DNA from 2 places in the Actinoplanes sp. CA-142083 genome. Region 1 is predicted to be linked to the other one. Evidence: predicted binding sites of a transcription regulator. Region 1 holds the regulator's gene; the other holds the start of a gene.
What was found. The regulator HspR, encoded in region 1, represses chaperone genes until heat shock. The targets are predictions, from matches to a motif close to TTGAGTNNNNNNNACTCAA.
Positions count from the first base shown of each region.

Region 2: a site for HspR is predicted at 2,666-2,684, ahead of lon (endopeptidase La). Genes of this name have one in related genera too.

Region 1 covers NZ_CP192076.1:117,540-121,455, forward strand. The annotation lists gene dnaK (molecular chaperone DnaK) at 1-80, shown strand, start outside; gene grpE (nucleotide exchange factor GrpE) at 77-721, shown strand; gene dnaJ (molecular chaperone DnaJ) at 828-2,024, shown strand; gene ACQPZX_RS00575 (heat shock protein transcriptional repressor HspR) at 2,046-2,480, shown strand; gene ACQPZX_RS00580 (hypothetical protein) at 2,524-2,994, opposite strand; gene ACQPZX_RS00585 (cation:proton antiporter) at 3,134-3,916, opposite strand, start outside.
Region 2 covers NZ_CP192076.1:7,370,675-7,374,590, reverse strand. The annotation lists gene ACQPZX_RS33790 (Ig-like domain-containing protein) at 1-237, opposite strand, end outside; gene lon (endopeptidase La) at 337-2,589, opposite strand; gene ACQPZX_RS33780 (alpha/beta hydrolase family protein) at 2,714-3,859, opposite strand; gene ACQPZX_RS33775 (MFS transporter) at 3,905-3,916, opposite strand, start outside.

The DNA of each region.
Region 1 (3,916 bases):
GCGCGACCGGCGCCGGCCCGGCCGCTGGGGGTGGCGACGACGTCGTCGACGCCGAGATCGTGGAGGACGACAAGAAGTGACTGCCGCGGACGACGAGAACGACGGTCAGGCGACCGAGCGGGTCGTCATCCGGGACCGACGCAAGATAGATCCGAAGGCCGAGGGCGGCGCCAAGGGCACCGCCGCGGTCAAGGACAAGTCCTCCAACGGCGGCGCGCACCGCGCCGCCGAGCCGGAGGAGGGTGCCGAGGTCCCCGTCGATGACGAGGACAAGAAGCCCGCGCTCGGAGCCGAGCTCGAGGCGGTGCGGGGCGAGCTCGACGAGCGGACCCACGACCTGCAGCGGGTCACCGCCGAGTACGCCAACTACCGCAAGCGGGTCGACCGGGACCGGGCGGCCGCCGCCGAGCTCACCACGGGAGCGGTGCTCACCGCACTGCTGCCGGTGCTCGACGACATCGACCGGGCCCGCGAGCACGGCGACCTGGTCGGGCCGTTCGCCTCGGTGGCGGAATCGCTCACCGCGGTGACCGGCAAGCTGGGTCTCACCGCGTTCGGCGAGAAGGGCGACCCCTTCGACCCGAACCGGCACGAGGCGGTCGCGCACCAGACGTCCGCCGACGTCACGGAGCCGACCTGCGTCGAGGTCATGCGCCGCGGCTACACCCTGGGCGAGCGGCTGCTGCGGCCCGCCCTGGTCGCGGTCGCCGACCCCGAGTGATCTCACAGGCTGTGCCTCAACCCAAGCCTGGACTATCAGTCGGCGGAGCTCGTCCCGCCCACCGCGACGCGGTGGGCGGGACTACCGCTAGGAGGAGGTGGACGAGATGAGCTCGAAGGACTGGCTCGAGAAGGACTTCTACGCCGTGCTCGGCGTGAACAAGTCCGCCTCAACCGACGAGATCAAGAAGGCGTACCGCAAGCTCGCCCGCGACCTGCACCCCGATCGGAACCCGGACAACCGGGAGGCCGAGGAGAAGTTCAAGGCCGCGTCCGAGGCCTACGACGTGCTCTCCGACGACAAGAAGCGCAAAGAGTACGACGAGATGCGCTCGCTGTTCGGCTCGGGCGCCTTCCGCCGGGGCGCGCGCTCCGGCTCGCCGGGTGGGCAGTTCGACCCGTCCGACCTGTTCGGCGGCTTCTCCAACGCGGGGGCCCAGGGCGGCGCCGGCGACCGGCGGTTCGGCGGCGCCGGCTTCTCCGACATCTTCAGCTCGATCTTCTCGGGCGGGGGTCCCGGCGGTGGGGCGGCCCGGCGCGGCCCGCGCCGCGGGCGGGACGTGGAGACCGAGGTGACCCTCGACTTCACCCAGGCGGTACGCGGCACGACGTTGCCGCTGACGCTGCGCTCGGCCGGCGAGTGCGACACCTGCCACGGCAACGGCGCCAAGCCCGGCACCACGCCGCGGACCTGCCCGCAGTGCCACGGCAGTGGCCTGATCTCGCGGAACCAGGGGTCGTTCAGCTTCTCCGAGCCGTGCCGCGAGTGCCAGGGCGCGGGCACCATCGTCGACGAGAAGTGCCCCGAGTGCCGCGGCACCGGCGGGGTCACCAAGACCCGCACGATCAACGTCCGCTTCCCGTCCGGAGTGGCCGACGGCCAGCGGATCCGGCTCAGCGGACGCGGCGAGCCCGGCGACCGCGGCGGCCCGGCCGGCGACCTGTACGTGCAGGTGGCCGTCCGTCCCGACGAGCTGTTCGGGCGCAGCGGCGACGACCTCACGCTGACCCTGCCGATCAGCATCGTCGAGGCGGTGCTCGGCGCCGACCTGCGGGTGCCCACGCTGGACGGCCCGGTCACCATGCGGGTCCCGCCCGGCACGCCGAGCGGGCGCAAGCTGCGGGCCCGGGGCAAGGGCGTGGCTCGCAAGAGCGGACCACCCGGCGACCTGATCGTCACGGTTGACGTGCAGGTGCCGGACGGTGTCACGGGGGAAGCACGCGATGCGCTGGAGCGTTTCGCGAAACTGACCCCGCCGGCCGGGCGGGAACGGCTCGAGGCGCGCGTGCGCCGGGGCGGTTAGGACGTTCTCGGGAGGTGGCACATGTATGAAGAGGTTGAGATCTCGGTGGAGCAGGCCTCCGACGCGAAGGTCCTGATCATCTCGGTGGCCGCGCGGCTGGCCGGCATGCACCCGCAGACCCTCCGCCAGTACGACCGGCTCGGGCTGGTGCAGCCCGGCCGGGCGGGCGGTGGCGGCCGCCGGTACAGCGAGCGGGACGTCGCGCTGCTGCGCGAGGTGCAGCGGCTGAGCCAGGACGACGGCGTCAACCTGGCCGGCATCAAGCGCATCATCGGGCTCGAGCAGCTGGTCGCCGACCTGCAGCAGCGCATCCACGAGCTGGAGGCCCAGCTCGACGAGGCGTACACCCGGATCGCTCAGATGGAGAGCCCGTACTCGGGCCGTGACCTGGTGCGCCAGGAGCGTCCCTCGACGGCCCTGGTGGTGTGGCGCCCGCGCCGCGCTTCCGACAAATAGCGCGCCGACCAGAGGCGGCCTTCCCCAGGGGGAGGCCGCCTTTTCAGCGCCCTAGAGTGCCGCCGCCCGTGGTGCGGCCGAACATGCCGAGGCGCCGGGGGTGGCGGACCAGGCCGCCCTCGATCCAGTCGGAGTAGTCGAAGGCCTCGGGGCGGCTCATCAGGACGCGGCAGTTGTGAGCCCAGATGGACATGGGCTCGTCGCCGACCTCCTCGGCCCGCTCCACATACTTCTTGAGGCGGCGTTTACGCTGGTTGCTGGCGTTTTGCCGGACGCCGTCGGCCGCGTAGATATACATGCAGTGCTGGGCGAAGCGGCGCGCGGGGCACTGACGGTCCATCGCCAGCTCGAAGAGCGTGGGCGCCAGGACGTCACCGGCGATCAGCAGATCCCAGTCGGGGGGCATGTTGTCCAGTGGTACGGACTCAGGCTGATATGCCCAGGCCTGCAGCTCCTCCGGCCGTGGATCGACCGGGTTTGCGAACCCGTAGAAAGCAGACTCACGCACTGTCACGCCGCCGCCCCGCCGTAAAGTCCGATTAACACAACTTGTCGAGCCCGAACGCTAGCGCGCCCCAAGTTCCTACGGAAGTGTTAGGAGGTCACAATCGGATACTGGTCAGTAGCTTTGAGCAGTCTTGCCCGTACGTTCCCTATTCACCTGCGGGAAGAGGGCTTGCCGGCCGCCGCCGGACGGCCATCCGGCGTCGCACGAAGTTCTTGAACCACTGGTAATCGGGCAGACGTGCCAGCATCGGACCCGAGATCACCGTGATCAATACGTACGCGGTCGCCAGTGGCGCGAGGCGCGGCTCGACGCCGGAAGCCACGGCCAGGCCGGCGATGACCACCGAGAATTCGCCCCGCGGCACGAGCGCGAGGCCGGCGCGCAGCTGGCCGGGGAGCGCGATGCCGGCCCGCTTGGCGGCGAGATAGCCGGTCAGCACCTTGGTCGCCATGGTGAGCGCGGCCAGGCCGAGCGCGGGCAGCAGCACCGGCGGCATGGCGGCGGGGTCGGTGGAGAGGCCGAAGAAGACGAAGAAGACCGCGGCGAACAGGTCACGCAGCGGCGAGAGCATCTCGGTCGCGTGATGCGCGACCGGGCCGGAGAGCGCGATGCCGACCAGGAACGCGCCGACCGCGGCCGAGACCTTGAGCTCGGCGGCCACCCCGGCCACGAACAGGGTCAGGCCGAGCACGCTGAGCAGCAGCGCCTCGGGGTCCTGCACCGACATGAACCTGCTGATCGTGCTGCCGTAGCGGATCGCCACCACCAGGACGGCGATCACGGTGACCACGGCGACGGCCAGCGCCTTGACGCCGCCGGTCAGGCCCACGCCGGCCAGCACGGCGGTGACCAGCGGGAGATAGAAGGCCATCGCGAGGTCCTCGATGACCAGCACGCTCAGGATGACCGGGGTCTCGCGGTTACCGAG
Region 2 (3,916 bases), 3.5 Mb from region 1:
CGTCGGGAACGTCGGCGAGCCGGCCTCGATGATCCAGCCCCCCTCGGTGGCGGAGCTGATGCCGACCGACATCACGAAGTTGGGCTCCTGGCCCTGGACCACCCGGCCGGACGGCAGGAACAGGTCGGTGCTCGTGCCTTGCGTGTCGGCCATGGCCGGGCCGGCGGTCGCGACCACCGCCATGAGCGCGGCGCCCAATGCGGCCGCCAGCGTTGTGAAGATCTTTTTCGGTCTCACGGATTCCCTCCCCCTCGGGACAGCTGTCCGGGGGGACCATGCCGGGATCCGCTGAAACGGCGCTGGCGTCCCGCTGAAACGGGACGCCGGCGCCGTGGGTCAGGCCGCCGCGGCGACGCCGAGCGACACCGGCTCGAGAGCCGTGCGGAGGATCTCGCGGACGTCCGAGACGATGTGGACGGTCAGCGCGTCGAGCACGTCGGCGGGAACGTCGTCGAGGTCGGGCTCGTTGCGTTTCGGCAGGTAAACCTCGGTGAGACCGGCTCGCTGGGCGGCGAGCAGCTTCTGCTTCACGCCGCCGATCGGCAGGACCCGGCCGGTCAGCGAGACCTCGCCGGTCATCCCGACCTCGGCGCGCACGTTGCGGCCGAGCAGCAGCGAGACCAGCGCTGTCGTCATCGTGACACCCGCCGACGGCCCGTCCTTGGGCACCGCGCCCGCGGGCACGTGCAGGTGGATCGGGTGGTCGAGCTGCTCCGGCGAGATGCCGAGCTCCTCGGCGTGGGCCCGCACGTAGGAGAGCGCGATCTGCGCCGACTCCTTCATCACGTCGCCGAGCTGGCCGGTGACCGACAGCCCGCCCTTGTCGCCGGGCAGCAGCGACGCCTCGATATAGAGGACGTCGCCGCCCATCCCGGTGACGGCCAGGCCGGTCGAGACGCCCGGCACGGCGGTGCGCTCGGACGACTCGGGGGTGAACCGCGGCCGCCCGATCAGGTCCTTGAGGTCACCTGCCCCGATGGTGGCCGGCAGGTCGCGCAGGGCGACCTTGCGGAAGGCCTTGGCCAGCAGGCGCTCGACGGAGCGGACGCCGGCCTCCCGGGTGTAGTTGGCGGCGATCTCGCGCAGCGCCTCGTCGGTGACCGTCACCTCGTCGGCGGACAGCGCGGCCCGGTCGAGCTGCCGGGGCACCAGGAAGTCGCGGGCGATGGCGACCTTGTCGTTCTCGGTGTAGCCGTCGATCGAGATGAGCTCCATCCGGTCGAACAGCGCCTGCGGGATGGTGTCCAGCACGTTCGCGGTCGCGATGAACAGCACGTCGGACAGGTCGAGGTCGAGGTCCAGGTAGTGGTCGCGGAACGTGTGGTTCTGCGCCGGGTCCAGCACCTCCAGCAGCGCGGCCGCGGGGTCTCCCCGGTAGTCGCTGCCGACCTTGTCGACCTCGTCGAGGAGCACGACCGGGTTCATCGAGCCGGCCTCGCGGATGGCGCGCACGATGCGTCCGGGAAGAGCGCCGACATACGTACGGCGGTGGCCGCGGATCTCGGCCTCGTCCCGCACGCCGCCCAGCGCGACCCGGACGAACTTGCGGCCCAGCGTGCGCGCGACCGACTCGCCCAGCGAGGTCTTGCCGACTCCGGGCGGGCCGGCGAGGAGGATCACCGCGCCGGAGCCGCGGCCGCCGACGACCGACAGGCCCCGGGAGTCGCGGCGGGCGCGGACGCCGAGGTACTCGACGATGCGCTCCTTGACCTCGTCCAGGCCGTGGTGGTCGGCGTCGAGCACCGCCCGGGCCGCCGCCAGGTCGGTGTTGTCGGTGGTGCGGACGCTCCAGGGCAGGTCCAGCACCGTGTCGAGCCACGTGCGGATCCAGCCCGCCTCGGGGTTCTGGTCGCCGGCCCGCTCGAGCTTGTCGACCTCGCGCAGCGCCTGCTCGCGGACGGCGTCGGGCAGCTCGGCCGCCTCGACCCGGGCGCGGTAGTCGTCCTTGCCGTCCGGCTCGCCCTCGCCGAGCTCCTTGCGGATGGCCTTGAGCTGCTCCCGGAGCAGGTACTCCCGGTTGCGCTTCTCGACCGACTCGCGGACGTCCTTCTCGATCGTGTCGCTGACCTCGGACTCCGCCAGGAAGTCCTTGGTCCACTCGATCAGCAGGCGCAGCCGGGCCTCGACATCCGGGGTCTCCAGCAGCTCGCGCTTGCGGTCGTTGGACAGGTAGGGAGCCCAGCCGGCGGTGTCGGCCAGGTCACTGGGGTCGTCGATGGCGCTGACCGACTCGATGACCTGCCAGGCCTCGCGGCGCTCCAGCACGTCGACGACCAACTGCTTGTATTCGGCGGCCAGCTCGCGGACGTGCTCGCCGGCGGTCTGGGGCTCGACGGGCTCGGCCTCGACCCACAGCGCCGCGCCCGGGCCGGTCACGCCGGCTCCGATGCGGGCGCGCACGCCGGTGCGCAACACCGCGGCGGGCGATCCGTCACGGGACTTGCCGACCTGCTTGACGCTCGCCACCACGCCGTGGGTGGCGTAGCGGTCCTCGAGCCGCGGGGCGATGAGCAGCTCGGAGCTGGCCGAGGTGCGGGCCGCGTCGACGGCGGCCAGGGCGGCCTCGTCGAGCGCGATCGGGACGACCATGCTCGGCAGCAGCACGATGTCGTCGAGGAACAACACGGGGAGTCGCTTGCTTGCCACCGGGGCACCTCCGAAAAAGTTGAGTACGGCCGACTCAACCGCGGACGGCCGTACCCTCTTCCGGCGTTCACTGCGAGCGAACACGGTGGGCCTTGAGCCACCCCTGGATCTCCGTGATGACCTGCTTGTCGGGCTCGCCGAACACCGGCTGGAACTTCGGCGTGATGTTCATCGTGTGCGCCATGCCCGGATAGATCACGATCTTGTGGTCCTTGTTGCCGGCCGCGGCTACGGCGGCGTCCGCGACGATCGCGGCCCGGGCCGGGGTCTGGAGGTCGTTCTCGCCGTTGAGCATCAGCACCGGCCCGGAGAACTTCGGCAGCGCCTGCGAAACCGTCGGGAAGCGCGCGATGTCCGTGGCATAGCTGATCGTGTACGGGTCGAGGTCCGGCAGGTTCGGGTAGTCGTCGATGTGGGTGAGCTCGCGCAGCACGGCGCCGGCCTCGGTGTCGATCGCGATCCGCCCGTCGTGGTTCTTGTCGGTCTTGGGGGCAAGCAGGGCCGCCATCTCCGGCGGCTGACCCACCAGTCCGTCGGTGACCTCGGTGGCGGTCAGCTGCCCGTCCCCGTCTACGTCGAACTCGTCGTGCAACTGCACCAGCACCCGGCCGTAGATCTGGAAGGTCAGCAGCTGCTTCACGGGCAGGCCGACCACGCCCATCTCGACCACGCCGGCGGGCTTCGGGATGCCGAACTTCTGCGGCGTGGCGGCGAGGTTGGCGGCCACGTTGGTGCCCTCGCTGTGGCCGAGCAGGAAGATCCGCGACGGGTCCACCTTCGACGACCGGGCGGCGAAGCGGACCACCGACGCGGCGTCGAGCTGGATCTGCTCGTACGGATGCTCAGGAAGCAGTTGATTTTGATCGGTGCTCTCGACCGGCCCGATGTCGGTCACGCCGCGCTTGTTGAAGCGCAGAGTGGCGAAGCCTTCCTGGGTGGCGGCCCGCACCAGCGGAGGGAAGGTCGCGCCCCGGCCGTCGGGCAGCGTCTGGTTCATGTCGTTGTGCCCGCTGCCGTGCAGGAAGATGACCAGCGGCAGCCGGCCCTTGGCGCTGCTCGGATAGGTGAGCTCGGCCTTGGTGACCCACCCCTTGCCGAAGTCGATGCGCACCTGCTCGCGCTGGATGCCGTCGGCGTGGGCGACCCCCACGCCCGCCGCGAGCACCGCGCCCGCGGTGAGGATCCCGATCGTCGTGCTGAGAGATTTCTTCATGCCGGAAACGCTATTTTCGCCAGCGACCGCGATCGATCCCGGCAGCTACCCACTACG